Regions from separate parts of the Kitasatospora sp. NPDC127121 genome, predicted to be linked through region 3. Evidence: riboswitches for the same ligand, from Rfam matches in the RefSeq annotation. Region 3 holds a riboswitch; each other region holds the start of a gene.
What was found. Region 3 has a riboswitch for cyclic di-AMP ahead of ACFVHI_RS34540 (transglycosylase family protein). Riboswitches for the same ligand answer to the same signal wherever they lie in the genome.

Region 1 (4,203 bases), on a different contig from region 3:
CCGCCGCTGACCACGATCCGCCAGCCGGTCGAGGCGATGGCGACCGCGGCGGTGGACGCGCTGCTGGAGGAGGTCGGCGGGAACGCGGTCCAGCGCGGGGAGTTCATGTTCCAGCCGGAGCTGGTCATGCGTGGCTCCACGGGGGCCTGCGCGCGCTGAGGACGGTCAACGGACGGGCCCCGGAGAGCTGTTGCTCTCCGGGGCCCGTTGCGTGCCGCCCGGGTGCCGGGTCAGCCCTCGTGGTCCGTGGGGCGGCTCTCGGTGAGCCGTTGGCCGTCGGTGGCGTCGCCGGTGCGGGTCTCGGTGCGGCGGCCGCGGGCCAGGTAGTCGCGCAGGACGAGTTCGACGGCGTCCTGCGGGTTCTTGGTGCCGGAGAGCATCATCGCGTCGATCGCGAGGTTGGCGTCGAGTGTGACGGTGACCTGGGCCATGGTGACTCCTCCTCGGGTGCCGGAGCAGCAGCATGCCCGCTGGGGGCGGGCTTTGACCATGGCCCCGGGCGGTCCTGCCCGGCGGCCTGCCGGCGGCCTTCCTACGGCGCCGGGCGACCGCCGGGGCGGGCGGCGGCTGACAGATAACAGATGATGAAATCTGTTATCTGTTATCTGTCAGCCGTCAGTTGTCAGCTGTCACCCGCGGGTCGTGCTCAGACCCGGCCGGCGAAGTCCGGCGCCCAGTTGGCGACGGTCTGCAGGCGCACGCCCGAGCTCGGGTTGGCGGCCTCGACGTACTGGCCGCCGCCGATGTAGATCGCGACGTGGTAGACGCCGGAGTTCTGGCCGTTGTTGGACCAGAACAGCAGGTCGCCCGCCTGCAGGCTGTCCAGCGAGACGCGGGTGCTGGCGGCGGCCTGGTCGGCGGCGACGCGCGGGACGGAGACACCCGCGGCGCGCAGCGCGGCCTGGGTCAGGCCGGAGCAGTCCCAACCGCCGTTGCCGGTACCGCCGTAGACGTACGCCTGGCCGACCTTCGACTGGGCGAAGGAGACCGCGGCGGCCATGCTGCCGGTGGCGGCCGGGGCCTGAGCGGGGGTCTGCGCCTGGGCGGCCGGCTTGGAAGCCGGCTTGGCGGCCGGGGTCGAGGTCGGGGCCGGGGCCTGCGGCTGGGCGGTCGGCTTGGCGTTCACGGCGGCGCCGTTGGAGGTCTGGCCGGACTTCTGCGAGCGGTCGAACCAGGTGAAGTCCGAGCCGGACTGGTCGGTCTGAGCCGACTGCTGGGCCTGGCCGCCGTCCTTGAACGAGAGGCGCTGGCCCGGGTAGATGGTGTCCGGACCCTCGGTCAGGGTGCCGCGGTTGAGCTCGTACAGCCGCTGCCAGCCGCCTTGGAGGTTGTGCTTGTCGGCGATCGAGGACAGCCAGTCGCCGGAGGCGACGGTGTAGTCGTCGCCCTGGGGCTGGGCGCTGTTCTGGGCCTGGTTCTGGCCCTTCTGCGCCGAGGTGCCGTTGGCGGAGTCGGCGGGGGCCTGTGCCTGGTCCTGGGCCGGTGCGGCCGGCTTGGCGGGCTTCGCGGCCGGGGTGGCCGGGGCCTGGCTCTGCGCGGGCTTGGCGGCCGGGGTGGCCGGCTTCGCGGCGGGCTTGGTGGCGGTCGAGCTGGCAGCCGAGCCGGTGGTCGAGCCGGCCGAGGTGTCGACGGCAGCCGCGGCGCCGCCCTTGGTCAGGCCGGCCTGGACCGAGCACACCGGCCAGGCGCCGGGGCCCTGCGAGGCGAGGACCTTCTCGGCGACGGCGATCTGCTGGTCCTTGGTGGCCTGGTTGGCCTGGGGGGCGTACGCGGTGCCGCCGAAGGCGGCCCAGGTGCTGGAGGTGAACTGCAGGCCGCCGTAGAAGCCGTTGCCGGTGTTGATGCTCCAGTTGCCGGTGCTCTCGCACTGGGCGACCTTGTCCCAGGTGGCGACGGAGGCGGCGGAGGCGGTGCCGGAGGTGAGGCAGGGGATGGTGAGGCCGACGCCCGCGACGCCGATGGCGGCGATCACGCGTCGGGTACGACTGGACAGACGGGTGCCGTTGGTGGGCAGCATGAAGACGCAGTCCTCTCCCACGCCTGCGAGGTGAGCTGTCGGATTCGGGCTGGAGTTGCCCGGCCGCGCTGTGGGCGCGGCTTCACCCCTAGCCCTGGATCGTTCCGGGGAACGGTCCGGGGCGACTTACCTGTGGGTCCCCCGCTCCTGCCGTGGTGCGTTTTCGCGCTGCCAGGACATCCGACGGCAGGACTCGGCGTCGCGGATGAACTGGGTTCGTGTGGCCACGAACGGGGAGCACGTTAAGCAGACTTAAGTTCAAACTGCAAACACCTGTGACGTGCATCACGGTTTGGCGAGAACGGTCGTTCCCCTCGCTCGCCATGATCGAAAATGGCCGATTTCCGGCAATGCCGCGAAGGGCGTGCACAACTGTCTGTGCTTCAGGAGGCGGGTGACGGCGGGTCGGGTCCCACGGGGGCCGCCCGCCGAGAAGGAGGTGCGTCCACACTGTGGCCGTCGGGGGATGGATCGAGCGACGGCGAACAAATGCGGATAGAACGGACATCGCACCTATTCGCCCTTTAACTCCCTTACGGGACAAGCAGGAAGGGCCCGGAACGTAGCCGTTCCGGGCCCTTCACGAGTGCGGTGACCGCTACTGGCCGGCCGACTCCTCGGTGGCGGTGCGAGCGGCGTGGGCGGCGTGACCGCCCCGGCCGGAGTGGTCGGCGTGCGCGCCCTCGGCGGTCTCCGCCGCCTCGGCCTCGGCCTGCGCCAGGGCCTCGGGGGAGGGTGCCGGCAGCGCGGCCAGGTAGGTGGCGGCGATCAGCTGGCCGACCGTCGGGTAGGCGCCCAGCGGCGCCGCGGACGGGCAGCCGGTCTCCTCGGCGGCCGTGGCGAGCAGTTCGGAGTCGGCCTCCGGCCCGATCACCAGCGGGGCCAGCGCCGGGCGCTGGGAGCCGGTCTCCTTGAGGTGGTTGACGGCCGCGGCGACCGAGCCCGGCACGTCGAGCGCGGCGGGCACGACCGGGACGGCCAGCCGGGCCGCCAGCAGGACACCGGTGATGCCGGCCGCGGCAGCGGCCTCCTCGCCGCCGACGGTGGTCAGCACGACGCCGTCCGCGGCGGTCGCGATGGCGAACAGCCGGGCCCGGTCGGCGCGTGCCAGGCCGGCCTCGGACAGGCGCACGTGCACGGCCTCGGCGAGCAGCGGGTGCGGGCCGAGCACGTCGGTGACGGGGGCTCCGTACTCCGCGGCGAGGGCGTGAAGTTCGGTCAGGAATCCGTGCGGGCCGGGTACCAGCGGCACCAGGACCGGCGCGGGCAGGCCCGCCTCGGCGGCCATGGCCAGCAGTTCGGCGACGGTGCGGTCGTCACTGTCGACCCCCTGGGCGGCTTCGCCCGGGAGGTAGCCGACGGCGGTCTGGATGCCGCTCTGCTCGCTGCGGACGATCGACAGCAGCTCCTCGACGACCGAGCGGGACTCGGGCCCGGCGGTCGCGGGCACGGCGAGCACCAGGGCCGGGGAGCCGGCCGGGATCTCGGGGCGCTCGGGGCGGCGGTGGCGCCCCCGCGCACGGGAGCCTGGAGTGCGGACGGGCAGTGGCGCGCCCGGGATGGCTGCGGTGCTCATGCCGGAGATCGTAGGACATCGGCCCGTCAGGCCTGCATTCGGCTGCCGTTCGAGTTTCACGTGGTCATGGCGGGTGCGCCGCGTTCCCGCCGTGTCCGTCCGGGCGGTTTGCCCGCAATCCGGACATATCTCACCCAGCCTTCGAGCGATCACCGCTCGTAGCCCTGACGTGTCCGACGGGGCGTCGAGTTGCCTGTGTGGCGCGTGAGATGTCTCACAGCCGGGAGGTCGCCTGACGGAGCGTCACGGCAGCGCGACTCCGGGCGTCTGAAGATCAACATTCAGCGGGGAACCGCTCACGGCCGGTTATCGAGAATCTGGCGATTCACTCGGCTATGTCCGTTTACGTACCGTCAGGAGAAGGGCCCGTGAAGAGTTCGGAACTGCCGGTGAAAGGCCTCGTGCACCTGCAATGTCCCGTGCTGATGCACGTGCACAGCAGCTATCATCGCGTCAAGTGAGGCGTTGTGCCGGGCCGGTACGGGGCCGGTCCGTTCGTTCGGCGGGTGCCGGGAGCGCCGCGCTGGACGACCACTCCGGAGCTCTTCGGGAGATTTCTATGCACGACTCGCAGGACACGCACGGCTCGTACGACACCTACAACGGGATG
Region 2 (4,203 bases), on a different contig from region 3:
CGGCCGGCTGGAGCCGGCTGGTGGCCGAGGCCGGGGAGGAGGCCGAGCGGGCCGGCGCCGAGGGCGCGGCCGCCGAGGCCACCCGGCTGGTGGAGAAGCTGCAGGCGGAGCTCGCCGAGCTGCGGTCCGCCGCCCGGGCGGACCTGGAGCGGCAGCGTGCGGAGTCCGAGGACGTCCGCCGGGAGGCCGAGTCGCTGCGGAAGAAGGTGCGCTCGCTGGAGAGCGACACCCGCCGGGCGCAGGCCGAGACCAGGCGGCTGACCGCCGAGCTGGAGGCCGCGAGGGCGCAGGCGGCCGTCGAGCGCGGCGCCGCGGAGTCCGAGGCGCGGCGGCTGCGGCACCGGGTCGGCGAGCTGGAGACGGCGGCCGAGCAGGGCCGCCGGTCGGCCCGCGAGGGCCGCAGCGTCGAGGACATGCGGCTGCGGCTGCTGCTGGACACGGTGCTGCAGTCGGCGCAGGGGCTCCAGCGGGAGCTGGCGCTGCCGGTCTCCCAGATCCGGCCGGGGGACCTGGTGGAGGCGGTGGTGCCGGGGGCGGCCTCGCCGCACGACGTGGCCCGGCGCGGTCTGGCCGACGACGATCCGGCGCTGCTGGACCAGCTGCTGGCGATCCCGCAGGTGCACCTGGTGGTGGACGGCTACAACGTGACCAAGACGGGCTATCCGACGCTTCCGCTGGAGCAGCAGCGGATCCGGCTGCTGGGCGGGCTGGCGATGCTGGCCCAGCGCACGCAGGCGGAGGTCACCTGCGTGTTCGACGGGCAGGACCTGGACGTTCCGGTGATCATGGCGCCACCGCGGGGGGTGCGGGTGCGGTTCAGCCGGACCGGCGAGACCGCGGACGAGCTGATCCGCCGTCTGGTGCGGGCCGAGCCGCAGGGGCGTCCGGTGGTGGTGGTGTCCACCGACCGGGAGGTCGCGGAGGGCGTGCGGAAGGCGGGCGCGCGCCCCGTGGCCTCCGTTCTGCTGCTGAACCGGCTGGCGCGGCCCTGACGGCTGCCGCGACGGAATGACGCCTGGTCAGCGCCCGGTTTGCGGCGGTGTGCACATCCGGTGAAGCCTGCGGGGGAAGTGGAGTTCACGCCTTCGGGGGAGTGGCAAAACCCGTGGATCTTCCCTAGGGTGTGGCGTCAAACCTATTTTCCGGATTCTCACCTGATCGGGTGAGGCCGATGGAAGAAGGAGCAATTCCCTTGGCCTCCCACCGCCGTCCCAAGCAGCCGAGCCGTGCCCGGGTCTCCGTGCTCACCGCTGCCGCGGCGACCGCGGTCGCCCTCTCCGCGCAGGTCGCCGCGCACGCCGCGCCCCAGCCCAGCAAGAGCGACGTCAAGGCGCAGATCGACCAGCTCCAGCAGGACCAGGAGCAGGCGGCGGAGAAGTACAACGGCGCCAAGGAGCGGGCCGACCAGCTCCGCAAGCAGTCCGACCAACTGCAGGACAAGGTGGCCCGCAGCCAGGACGAGATGACCCAGCTCCAGACCGGCCTGGCCGGCGTGGCGGGCGAGCAGTACCGCACCGGCGGCATCGACCCGTCCGTCCAGCTGATGCTCTCCTCGGACCCGTCCGGCTACCTGGAGAAGGCGTCCAGCGCCCAGCAGGCCAGCGCCAGCGAGTCCGAGGCGCTCAAGGGGCTGCTGGACCAGCAGCGCCGGCTGGACCAGGAGAAGTCCGAGGCCGCCGCCGTCCTGGCCTCGCTCGACTCCACCACCAAGGACCTGAACCAGGCCAAGACGGACGTCAACCAGAAGCTCAAGGCCGCGCAGGACCTGCTGAACTCGCTCAGCGCCTCCGACCGCGCCGCGCTGCGGGCCCAGCAGCAGCAGGACGACCGCGCCTCGCGCGGCAGCGACCGCGCCGACCTCGGCAGCCTCCCGCAGGCCGGCGGCTACGCGGGCGTGGCCGTCGCCAAGGCGATGAGCAAGCAGGGCTCGCCGTACGTGTGGGGTGCCACCGGCTCGACCACCTTCGACTGCTCGGGCCTGATGGTCTGGGCGTACGGTCAGGCCGGCGTCTCGCTGCCGCGTACCTCGCAGGAGCAGGGCAACGTCGGCACCAAGGTCACGCTGGACCAGGCCCAGCCGGGCGACCTGGTCATCTACGGCCCCGACCGGCACCACGTCGGGATGTACATCGGCAACGGCATGGTGGTGCACGCGCCGCACACCGGCGACGTGGTGAGGGTGATGAAGGTCGACGCGATGCCGATCAACACGATCCGCCGGGTCTGACGGCCCGACACGCCCGAAGGGCCCCGTCCGGGCCTGTGATCCACGCCACCCCCCGACCGGGGGTGGCGTTCGGGTTTTGTCCGCCGCGCGAGTCCCCGGTGAAGACTGATCAGCTTTGCGTACGACGGTGATCACTATGTGTCATATTCACAAAAGAACTTTGGTCTTCTTCCGTCTTTTTTCTGACAAGGATTTGAACGGATCACGGTTCAGTTACTAGGGTCGTGCCCCGAACCACCGCACTCCCGATCGCCCAGCCAGGGTGACGGCGGTGGTTTCCGTCGAGTTCGTGACGCAGCGGGGCGGGCCCAGTGCCTGCCCGACGGGGAGCCCAGCAGTCGGGGGTGCTGTCGAACGGAGCCGGGGAACCACGTTCCTCCGGGGTGAATCGGCGCCAGGTCGGCCGGTGGAACGGCCGTGAGGCGTCGTAGGGCACGCTTCCGGCCCGAACCCGTCAGCTCACCCGGTAGACGGCGTAGGAAGAAGGAGTCCGCCTTCGTGGCGTCCCATCGTCGTCCCAAGCCCGCTAGTCGCACCCGGGTCTCGATCATGACCGGCTTCGCCGCCGCGGCCGTCGCGCTGTCCGCGCAGTCCGGCGCCCACGCCGACCCGCAGCCGACCAAGGACCAGGTCAAGGAGCAGGTCGACCAGCTCAACGAGCAGGCCGAGGTCGCGACCGAGAAGCTCAACGCCGCCCAGGAGAAGCAGCAGCAGCTGCAGAAGCAGGTCACCGACCTCCAGGACCAGGTGGCGCGGCAGCAGGGGCAGGTGACCGACCTTCAGGGCGGCCTGGCCGAGATCGCCGGCGAGCAGTACCGCAACGGCGGCATATCGCAGACCGTCCAGCTGATGTTCTCCGCCAGCCCGGACACCTTCCTGAGCCAGGCCGACACGCTGAACCAGGCCGGCGGCACCCAGAAGGGCCAGCTCAAGCAGCTCCAGGACGAGCAGCGCAAGCTCGACCAGGTGCGCTCCGAGGCCCAGGGCAAGCTCGCCGAGATGGAGACCACCACCCAGCAGCTGAAGAGCGCCAAGGACGAGGTCCAGGGCAAGCTCAAGGCCGCGCAGGACCTCTTCAACACCCTGTCCGAGCAGGAGCGCCAGGCGATCCGCGCGGCCGAGGAGAAGGCCGCCGCCGAGGCCAAGGCGAAGGCCGACGCCGCCGCGAAGGCCGCCCAGCAGCAGGCGGCGGCCCAGCAGGCCGCCGACCGCTCCTCCCGCGACAACAGCCGCACCGACCTGAGCGCGTCGCAGGCCCCCGCCGCGCCGGTCACCAAGCCGAGCGCCGGCAGCTCGCGCGGCGCCGCGGCGCTGTCCATCGCCGCCTCCAAGATCGGCAGCCCGTACGTCTACGGCGCCTCCGGCCCCGGCTCCTTCGACTGCTCGGGCCTGATGGTCTGGGCGTTCAACCAGGTCGACGTGGCGCTGCCGCGCACCTCGCAGGAGCAGGCCCACGCCGGTACCCGGATCGGCACCGACCTCTCCCAGGCCCAGCCCGGCGACCTGCTGATCTTCTACGGGGACGCCCACCACGTCGGCATCTACGCCGGCAACGGCCAGGTGCTGCACGCGCCCAAGCCCGGCGCGTCGGTCCGCTACGAGGCGGTCGGCAACATGCCGCTGACCTCCATCGTGCGGGTCTGATCCCCGCGCAGGCCCTCCCAGGCCCGGCCTTCCACCACGGAAGGCCGGGCCTGCGGCTTTTCCGGCGCCTCGGACTGATGTCCGATTACGGGTCAAATATTCGGGTTGGCAGGGGTTTGGACTCGGTTGCCCGGACTCGCTAACGTCTGCCACCGGACTCCGCTTCCAGGGCCGCCCGCGTTGGTGCGGCGGCGGGGCCCCACCGCCGGATCGGAGCCGCTGCCGCCATGCCCGTGCACCGTCGTCCCCAACTGCTCGCCCGTGCGCTGGTGCTGACCGCGGCCGCCACCACCGCCCTGGGCGTGACGGCGGGCGGCAGCGCCCAGGCCGCC
Region 3 (4,203 bases):
TGGTGGCGACGGCCAGGTCGGCGATGGTGACGTCCTCGGTCTCGCCGGAGCGGTGCGACATCATGCAGCGGTAGCCGTTGCGCTGGGCCAGCTCGACGGCGTCCAGGGTCTCGGTCAGCGAGCCGATCTGGTTCACCTTCACCAGCAGCGCGTTGGCGGTGCCGGTCTCGATGCCCCTGGCCAGGCGGGCCGGGTTGGTGACGAACAGGTCGTCGCCGACCAGCTGGACCTTGTCGCCCAGCTTGACGGTCATGGCCTTCCAGCCGTCCCAGTCCGACTCGTCCAGCGGGTCCTCGATGGAGACCAGCGGGTAGGAGTCGACCAGCTCGGCGTAGTACTCGATGAGCTCGGCGGCGGAGATGGCCTTGCCCTCGAACTGGTAGGCGCCGTCCTCGTAGAACTCGGACGCGGCGACGTCCAGGGCGAGCGCGATGTCGCGGCCGGGCACGTAGCCGGCCTTCTGGATGGCCTCGGTGATGAGGTCCAGGGCCTCGCGGTTGCTGTCCAGGTTCGGCGCGAAGCCGCCCTCGTCGCCGAGGCCGGTGGACAGGCCGCGCTCCTTCAGCACGCCCTTGAGGGTGTGGTAGACCTCGACGCCCCAGCGGACGGCCTCGGAGAAGGACTCCGCGCCGATCGGGGCGATCATGAACTCCTGGATGTCGACGTTGGAGTCCGCGTGCGAACCGCCGTTGAGGATGTTCATCATCGGAACGGGCAGCACGTGCGCGTTCGGGCCGCCCAGGTAGCGGAACAGCGGCAGGTCGCTGGCCTCGGAGGCGGCGTGCGCCACGGCCAGCGAGACGCCCAGGATCGCGTTGGCGCCGAGCGAGGACTTGTCCGGGGTGGCGTCCAGGTCGAGCATGGCCTGGTCGATCAGGCGCTGCTCGGTGGCGTCGTAGCCGACGAGCTCCGGGCCGATCTGCTCGATGACGGCCAGGACGGCCTTCTCCACGCCCTTGCCGAAGTAGCGGTTCTTGTCACCGTCGCGCAGCTCCAGCGCCTCGAAGGCGCCGGTGGAGGCACCCGACGGGACAGCGGCACGACCGGTGCTGCCGTCGTCGAGGCCGACCTCGACCTCGACCGTGGGGTTGCCACGCGAGTCGAGAATCTCACGGGCTACGACGACATCGATGGACGGCACGAGGCATCTCCTTGCGGAAGCAGGGTCCGGCTGACGTTGGGTGCTGCCGGCGGGACGATTGCGGAGTCGTTACGACCAGAGCCTAACCGCCCCGGCCCCCGGGGCCGCGCTGGCCTCGGTCCCGTCTCAGCGTGTGGCCCGGCTACCCACCAGTAGTTCACCTGCTTGCCCGATCGAAGCGGGCGAATACGGGGGAATGCGGGCGAAGGGGGACGGCGCCCGTCCCCCTTCGCCCGCAGGGCGCGGGCCGCTCAGGGCCCGGGCCGCTCAGCCGAGGTGCAGCACCTGGCCGGGCATGATCAGGTTGGGGTTGCCGCCGACGGTGCCGCGGTTGCCGTCGTACACCGACTGCCAGCCGCCGGACACGCCCTGGGCGGCGGCGATCGTCGACAGCGTGTCGCCGGCCCGGACGGTGTAGTCGTGACCGCCCTGCGCGGCGGCGGGCTGCGCGGCCGGGGCGGACTGTGCGGGCTGCACGGCGCGGGGCGCGTACTGCGGCTGGGCGGCGGGCTGGCCCGCGTACTGCTGGTAGACGCTCTGGTGGCTGGTCCAGTACCAGGCGCCGTTGTTCTGGTACCAGTACACCTTCGCGTCGGCGTCCCAGCCGGCCTTGCCGGAGAAGCCCTGGGTCTGCGGCTGCGTCTGCTGCGGGGCCTGCTGGACGGGCTGCTGGGCGGCCGGCTTCGGGGCGGCCTGCTGGACCGGCTGCTGGGCGGGCTTCGGGGTCTGCGCCTGCTGGGTCGGCTTGGCGGCGGGCTGCTTGGCGGGCTTGGCATCCGTGGAGGTGTCCACGGAGGCCGGGGCGCCGCCCTTGCTCAGACCGGCCTTCTGGGAGCAGACGGGCCAGGCGCCCGGGCCCTGCGAGGCCAGCACCTTCTCGGCGACCGAGATCTGCTGTGCCTTGCTGGCCTGGTTGGCCTGCGGGGCGTAGGAGGTGCCGCCGTACGCCTTCCAGGTGCTGGACGTGAACTGCAGGCCGCCGGAGAAGCCGTTGCCGGTGTTGATGCTCCAGTTGCCGCCGCTCTCGCACTGGGCGACGGCGTCCCAGGTGGAGGCCGGGGCGGCGGAGGCGCCGGTGGCGGTGAGGAGCGGCATCGCGAGTCCGACGCCGGCCACACCGGCGACGGCGATGGCCTTCTCGGTCTGGGTGCGACGACGGTGGCGGCCAGTTCCAACGAACAGCATGACGAGGTCCCTCTCCGCACGCCTGCGAGGTGAGCTGTCGGGTTCGGACCGGGAGGTGGCCCGGCCGCCGAAAGCGGAAACGATTCCGCTCGGGCGGCTTCACCCCAAGCCGTTGGGGAACGGCAACAAACCTGGTTCCCCCGCCCCTGCCCAGGGTCTGGTCGGTTTCCCGTGACGCGGCGGGCAGGATTCGGCGTTCCGCGCACGAGGTCCGCAGCTGCGAACTCCAGGGAGAGTAGACAGATCATCAGACCAATAACAAGCTCATATCACCGATATCACACACAAATTACGGCGCGTGGTCAATCGCCTACCAACGGCGGCGGTATGTCCGGATTAATGCGGGTTCAGACCTGGCTCCACGACGAGCTGGAGACGTGCCGTCAGCGTGTCGGAGCGTCGGCCGGCGTGACCGGCGCGTGCGGAGAGCGGTCCTCCGGAGTGAATTCGACCGGGAGTTCCCGCAGGCCACGCATGATCAGGCCGCCCCGCCAGCGCAGGTTCTCCGGGTTTTCCGCGAGCCGCAGGTCCGGCAGCCGGGAAAGCAGCGTGGTCAGTGCGCTCCGCCCCTCCAGGCGGGCCAGCGGAGCGCCGATGCAGTAGTGGATCCCGTGGCCGAAACCCAGGTGCGGATTGTCCGTGCGGGCCAGGTCCAGGGTGTTCTCGTCCGCGAACCTGGCCGGATCGCGATCCGCCGCGGCCAGCACCACCAGCACCGGATCGCCCACCGGGATGTCCACCCCGCCGATCGACAGCGGCCGCGTCGCGAAGCGCCACGTCGCCATCTCCACCGGCCCGTCGTAGCGCAGGAGTTCCTCGATCCCGGTGTCCAGCAGCGCCGTCTCGCCGCGCACCACCGACTCCTGCAGCAGCCTGCGCTGCTCCGGGTTGCGCAGCAGCGCGTACGTGCCGTTGCCGATCAGGTTGACGGTCGTCTCGAACCCCGCGAACAGGAGGATGAACGCCATCGCGGCGGCCTCGTTCTCGTTCAGGTGCTCGCCGTGGTCGCTCGCCCGGATCAGGCCCGAGATCAGGTCCTCGCCCGGATCCGCCCGCTTGCGGTGGATCAGCTCCAGCAGGTACGCCCGCATCCGCTTCACCGCCCGCCCCACGCCGCCGCGTTGGCCGCCGCCGTGCCGGATCATCATCCCGGCCCAGTCCCGGAAGTCGTCCTGGTCCTCGGCCGGGACGCCCAGCAGGTCGCAGATCGCGTAGATGGGGAGCGGGAACGCGAACTCGTGGATCAGGTCCGCCGAACCGCGCTGCGCGAAGCCGTCGATCAGCCGGTCCGTGAGTTGCTGCACCCGCGGCTCGAACTCCGCCACCCGGCGCGGCGTGAACGCCTTCGACACCAGCCGGCGCAGCCGGGTGTGGTCCGGCGGGTCGATGTTCAGCAGATGCGTCATCAAGTCCGCCTGGCGCTCCCCCGGAATTCCCACCCGCCCGGTGCGGTGCGCCTGCTCGCTGTGGTGCGCCGGGTTCTTCGACAGCCTGCTGTCCGCCAGCGCCTGCCGCGCGTCCGCGTAGCGGGTCACCAACCAGGCCTCCACCCCGCTCGGCAGCGTCGTGCGGTGCACCGGGGCGTGCTCGCGCAACCAGGCGTAGGCGGGGTACGGATCGGTGGCGAACTCCCAGGTGAAGAGCTGCGGGGCGGCGGGGTCGGGCTGCACTGGCATGCGTCGACCGTATCCGGTGGGTCGGGGCCGCACCGCCTCCGGCGACCCCGACCGGCGGGGCCGGATCGTCAACACCCGACGGACGGCCCGCCAACGCTCCGTGGACGCCTCGTGGACGGTCCGTGGACAGCTCTTGGACAGCTCTTGGCCGGGCGGCGGGCGTGACCCTGGTCACCTGAGGGGTAATCCCTGTTGCGGAGG
Region 4 (4,203 bases), on a different contig from region 3:
TCTGGTCGGCGCAGGTTTCGCGGTCGCGCGGCTCGAAGGGGAGGTAGCGGGTGACCTCCGGGTCGCCGAACAGCCCGTGCAGCGCGTCCACGTCGCCGGGGGTGTGGTGATACTCGCGGATGGCCAGCCGGGGGCCGGTGAGTCGTACGGGGACCATGGCAGCCGACCCTACTCCCGGCCAGCGGTTACCGTTCGAGCTATGAACGACGAAGACCTGCGGCTCGCCCCGCGCACCAGGGCCGCCGACCTGCTCGCCTGGGCGGCGGAAGAGGACCGCACCCCGGTGGCCGAAGCGCCGCTGCGCGCGGTGCTGGCCCTGCTGGAGCTGGGCGAGGGCAGGATGCACGACGGCTGGCCCGAACTGACCTCGAACGCGGTGGAGCACCTGCTGTACGAACGGCTCTACCTGTACGTCCAACCCGAACCGGAGGCGGACCCGTTCGCGTACGGCGCCGCCGTCCGGCTGCTGACCGACCACCAGCGGGCCGCCAAGCGGCTCAACGCCAAGCGCCAGGAGCGGCTGCACGCCGAGGCCGAGTGGCAGGGCGAGGTCGCGGCCGGGCTGCTGCGCCGCGCCGACCTGGTGACCTGGCCCCGGCTGTACGCGCTGCTGCTGCACGCGTACGGGGCGGACGTCACGGATCCGGAGGCGGTGCGGGAGTGGCTGACCGGCTTCCGGGAGCTGGCGCAGGAGGAGCGGCTGGCCAGGTTCGCCGCACTGGCGCAGACCGGCTGGCTGGACGAGGTGGACGAGCAGGGCTGGAGCCCGACCCGGGTGATCTCGGTCGGCATGGCCACCGACGGCGCGCGCCGGCTGCTGGAGCAGGGCCTGATGCGGCGCAGCTACCGCAACCTGACCGAGCTGACCGCGCTGGGGCGGCCGATGCCGGACGAACTGGCCGGGGACTTCGGGGCGTTCGAGGAGGCGGCGGTGGAGGCCGCGCTCGACCTGTACGGGGAGTGGACGGTGCCCGGGCTGCCGCGACTGCTGGTGGAGGAGTTCCCGGACCTCGCGCCGGAGCCGGGGCAGGAGGAGATCGACGCGTATCTGGCGGGGCTGGCGCAAGAGGAGTTCGACGCCCGCCTGAAGGAGCTGGCGGGGCCGGCGCAGGAAGAGCCCGACCCGCACCCGGCGGGGCCGGCCGACCCGGCGGACCAGGAAGACCCGGCGGACCAGGAAGACCCGGCGGCGGACCAGGCGCAGGAGTGACGCGGCGAAGCCCCGGCCGCCGGTGCCTTTCGGTTCCGGCGGCCGGGGCTTCGCGGGTGCGTCAGGGGTTGAGGCCGCGCTGCTGGAACCAGGTCTCCGGGTCGACGGGGGCGCCGCCACCGGGGCGGACCTCCACGTGCAGGTGCGCGCCGGTGACGTTGCCGGTGGCGCCGACCTTGCCGATCTGCTGGCCGGAGCCGACCTTGCCGGAGCCCTTGATGATCGAGGAGAGGTGGCAGTACCAGATCTCGGTGCCGTCGGGCAGGGTCTCGACGATCCGGTAGCCGTACGAGCCGGACCAGCCGGCCGAGGTGATGGTGCCCTGGCCGACCGCGTAGACGGGGGTGCCGGTGTCGGCGGCGAAGTCCAGGCCGGTGTGCAGGTGGGCCCAGTAGCGGGCGCTCTGGCCGTAGTGGGCGGTGAGGTGGTAGTCGCGCACCGGCAGGGTGAGGGCGGCGGCCTTGGCCCGCTCGGCCTCCTCGGCGGCCCGCTTGGCCTCGGCCTCCTTCGCGGCGGCCTTGGCCTCCGCCTCCTTCGCGGCCTGGACGCGGGCGTCCTCCTCGGCGGCGGTGCGCTGGCTGTCGGCCTGCAGCTGGATGCGGGCGGCGAGCGCGAGGCCGGGGTCGGCGGAGAGGGCGACCGGGGTTTCGTCCGGGGTCTCGATGGCGGGGGCGGCGGCCGGGGTGGCGGAGGCGAAGCCGGTGGCGCCCAGGGTGGCGGCGACGGCGGTGACGCCGAGCAACGGGGAGGTCCCACGGACCTGACGCGGCATCCGGTGCCGGTTGGTCTCGGCGTCCGGGCCCGCGTACTCGGGGCCGTCCGGGCCGGGGTGGTCGAGGAGCCGGGTACCTGCTGCGAGGCCGGCCGGGTGTGCCGGGGTGTGCGTCGACGCCACGGAGGCGCGCTCCTTTCCTTCCTTCGCGCCTACCGGGTTAGCTGACGGGTTCGGAGCAGGAAGGTCTCCTACGGCCGGGCCGGAGCCCCGCCGATTCACCCCAAGGAACGTGGTTCCCCGGCTCCCTGACCTGCCCGGAGGCCGGTCGGCGGGATTAGGCGACGGCGCACGGTGCCGTCTGGGTACGGCGTTGAGGACCGCGCTGCGTTATCAAACGTTAATCCTAGGAGGCCCTGATTCCAAGCCGTTCGCCCGGGACGACCGGAGACGGACGGGGCACTCTGGGACGCGAAGGGCGTTTTGTCCCCCTTGAGCCCCTTGGGCACGCTTGAACACCATTGACGCCACCTCACGTGATCGGACGTCAACGGACGGCCCTTCATTCAGGCACTCACCGCCGACCTCCCCCGCTCCACAGGGTGCGAAGGCTTGACGGCTAAGGCTATTAGCCTTAGCTTTATGGCTATCGGCAGCACGCCGAAGCCCCGCACCGGCAGCCCCCGGAGGCCCACCATGAACGCCACCAACGCCCCCACCACCCAGTACCTCGACGTCACCGGCGGCCGCCTCGCCTACGACGACACCCGGCAGGGCGACGGCGCCCCCGTCGTGCTGCTCCCCGGAATGCTCGACACCCGCGCCGCCTACCGGCACCTCCACCCGCTGCTGGCCGCCGCCGGCCGCCGGGTCATCACCATGGACCTGCGCGGCTTCGGCGAATCCTCGATCATCTGGGACGACTACTCCCCCGCCGCCATCGCCACCGACGTCCTCGCCCTACTCGACCACCTCGGCATCGACCGCGCCGTCCTGGTCGGCAACTCCTACACCGGCGCGACGGTCGTCAAGGCCGCCGGCGACGCCCCGGAGCGGGTCGCCGGCATCGCCCTGATCGACGCCTTCGTCGAGAACACCCCGCCCGGCGCCCTCATGCGCGGCGCCCTCCGCGCCATGGGCGCCCTGACCGTCCACTCGCCCGCCTTCTGGGGCCTCTACCACCGCAAGCTGGCCTACCCGGGCGCCAAGCCCGCCGACTTCGACACGTACGTGGCCGGACTCGTCGCCGCCATGCGCACCCCCGGCCGCAAGACCGCCACCCGCGGACACGTCGGCGGGGACTCCGCGCCCGTCGGCTGGACCGCGGCCGTCCGCTGCCCCTCGCTCGTCATCATGGGCAGCAAGGACCCCGACTTCCCCAAGCCGGAGGCCGTCGCCGACCGGCAGGCCGCCGCGCTCAACGCGCGGAAGGTCATGATCGACGGATCCGGGCACTACCCGATGGCCGACAACCCGCAGGCCACCGCCGGCGCCCTGCTGCCCTTCCTCGCCGAACTCGCCTGAGCCCCGCCCACCCCGTCCGCCCACGTCAGCCCCGCCCGCCCACACGCCCCGCCACACCACGCCCCGCCCCGCCCCGCCCCGCCACGTACGCCTTCCACCGACGGAGAGCCCACACCATGCCCCGAGTAGGACTCACCCCCGAGCAGGTCGTCGACCACGCCCTCGCCCTCATCGACGAGCAGGGCGCCGACGCCCTCACCCTGGCCGCCGTCGCCGCCCGGGCCGGGGTCGCCACCCCGTCGCTGTACAAGCACGTCAGCGGCGGCCTCACCGAACTGCGGCGGCTCATCGCCGTCCGGGTCACCGAGGAACTCGCCGACCGGCTCGCCGAGGCCGCCGTCGGCCGCAGCGGGGACGACGCCGTCGCCACCGTGCTGCGCGCCTACCACGCGTACGCCACCGAGCACCCGCACCGCTACAACGCCCTCCCCCAGGCCCCGCAGCCGGACGACGACCTCACCCGCGCGGCCGGCCGGCTCGTCGGGGTGATCATCGCCGTCCTGCGGGAGTACGGCCTCGACGGCGCGGAGGCGATCCACGCCGCCCGCACCGTCCGCTCCGTCGCCCACGGCTTCGCCTCCCTCTCCATCGGCGGCGGCTTCCAGCTCGCCGAAGACCTGGCCACCACCCAGAGCCGCCTCATCACCCTCCTCACCACCGGCCTCCGCACCTGGCCCACCCCCTGAGACGCCGGCCACCGCACCGACCGCGGCACGACCCGCCCGGCCTCCCACGACGGCGGAACCACCACCACACC

Region 1: another riboswitch for cyclic di-AMP. It lies ahead of ACFVHI_RS32540 (transglycosylase family protein); the one in region 3 lies ahead of ACFVHI_RS34540 (transglycosylase family protein).
Region 2: another riboswitch for cyclic di-AMP. It lies ahead of ACFVHI_RS07100 (NlpC/P60 family protein); the one in region 3 lies ahead of ACFVHI_RS34540 (transglycosylase family protein).
Region 4: another riboswitch for cyclic di-AMP. It lies ahead of ACFVHI_RS04015 (M23 family metallopeptidase); the one in region 3 lies ahead of ACFVHI_RS34540 (transglycosylase family protein).

Annotation. Positions count from the first base shown of each region.
Region 1 is NZ_JBHXTQ010000095.1:13,934-18,136, reverse strand. Features, by position in the region: gene ACFVHI_RS32550 (LacI family DNA-binding transcriptional regulator) at 1-159, shown strand, start outside; gene ACFVHI_RS32545 (hypothetical protein) at 231-431, opposite strand; gene ACFVHI_RS32540 (transglycosylase family protein) at 647-2,038, opposite strand; cyclic di-AMP (ydaO/yuaA leader) riboswitch at 2,025-2,185, opposite strand; gene ACFVHI_RS32535 (hypothetical protein) at 2,616-3,593, opposite strand; gene ACFVHI_RS32530 (DUF397 domain-containing protein) at 4,153-4,203, shown strand, end outside.
Region 2 is NZ_JBHXTQ010000008.1:36,862-41,064, reverse strand. Features, by position in the region: gene ACFVHI_RS07110 (NYN domain-containing protein) at 1-992, shown strand, start outside; gene ACFVHI_RS07105 (NlpC/P60 family protein) at 1,193-2,227, shown strand; cyclic di-AMP (ydaO/yuaA leader) riboswitch at 2,566-2,715, shown strand; gene ACFVHI_RS07100 (NlpC/P60 family protein) at 2,726-3,871, shown strand; gene ACFVHI_RS07095 (C40 family peptidase) at 4,099-4,203, shown strand, end outside.
Region 3 is NZ_JBHXTQ010000113.1:7,137-11,339, forward strand. Features, by position in the region: gene eno (phosphopyruvate hydratase) at 1-1,141, opposite strand, end outside; gene ACFVHI_RS34540 (transglycosylase family protein) at 1,409-2,326, opposite strand; cyclic di-AMP (ydaO/yuaA leader) riboswitch at 2,332-2,499, opposite strand; gene ACFVHI_RS34545 (cytochrome P450) at 2,710-4,002, opposite strand.
Region 4 is NZ_JBHXTQ010000003.1:171,229-175,431, reverse strand. Features, by position in the region: gene ACFVHI_RS04025 (GNAT family N-acetyltransferase) at 1-157, opposite strand, end outside; gene ACFVHI_RS04020 (hypothetical protein) at 200-1,210, shown strand; gene ACFVHI_RS04015 (M23 family metallopeptidase) at 1,272-2,105, opposite strand; cyclic di-AMP (ydaO/yuaA leader) riboswitch at 2,118-2,276, opposite strand; gene ACFVHI_RS04010 (alpha/beta fold hydrolase) at 2,565-3,446, shown strand; gene ACFVHI_RS04005 (TetR/AcrR family transcriptional regulator) at 3,563-4,132, shown strand.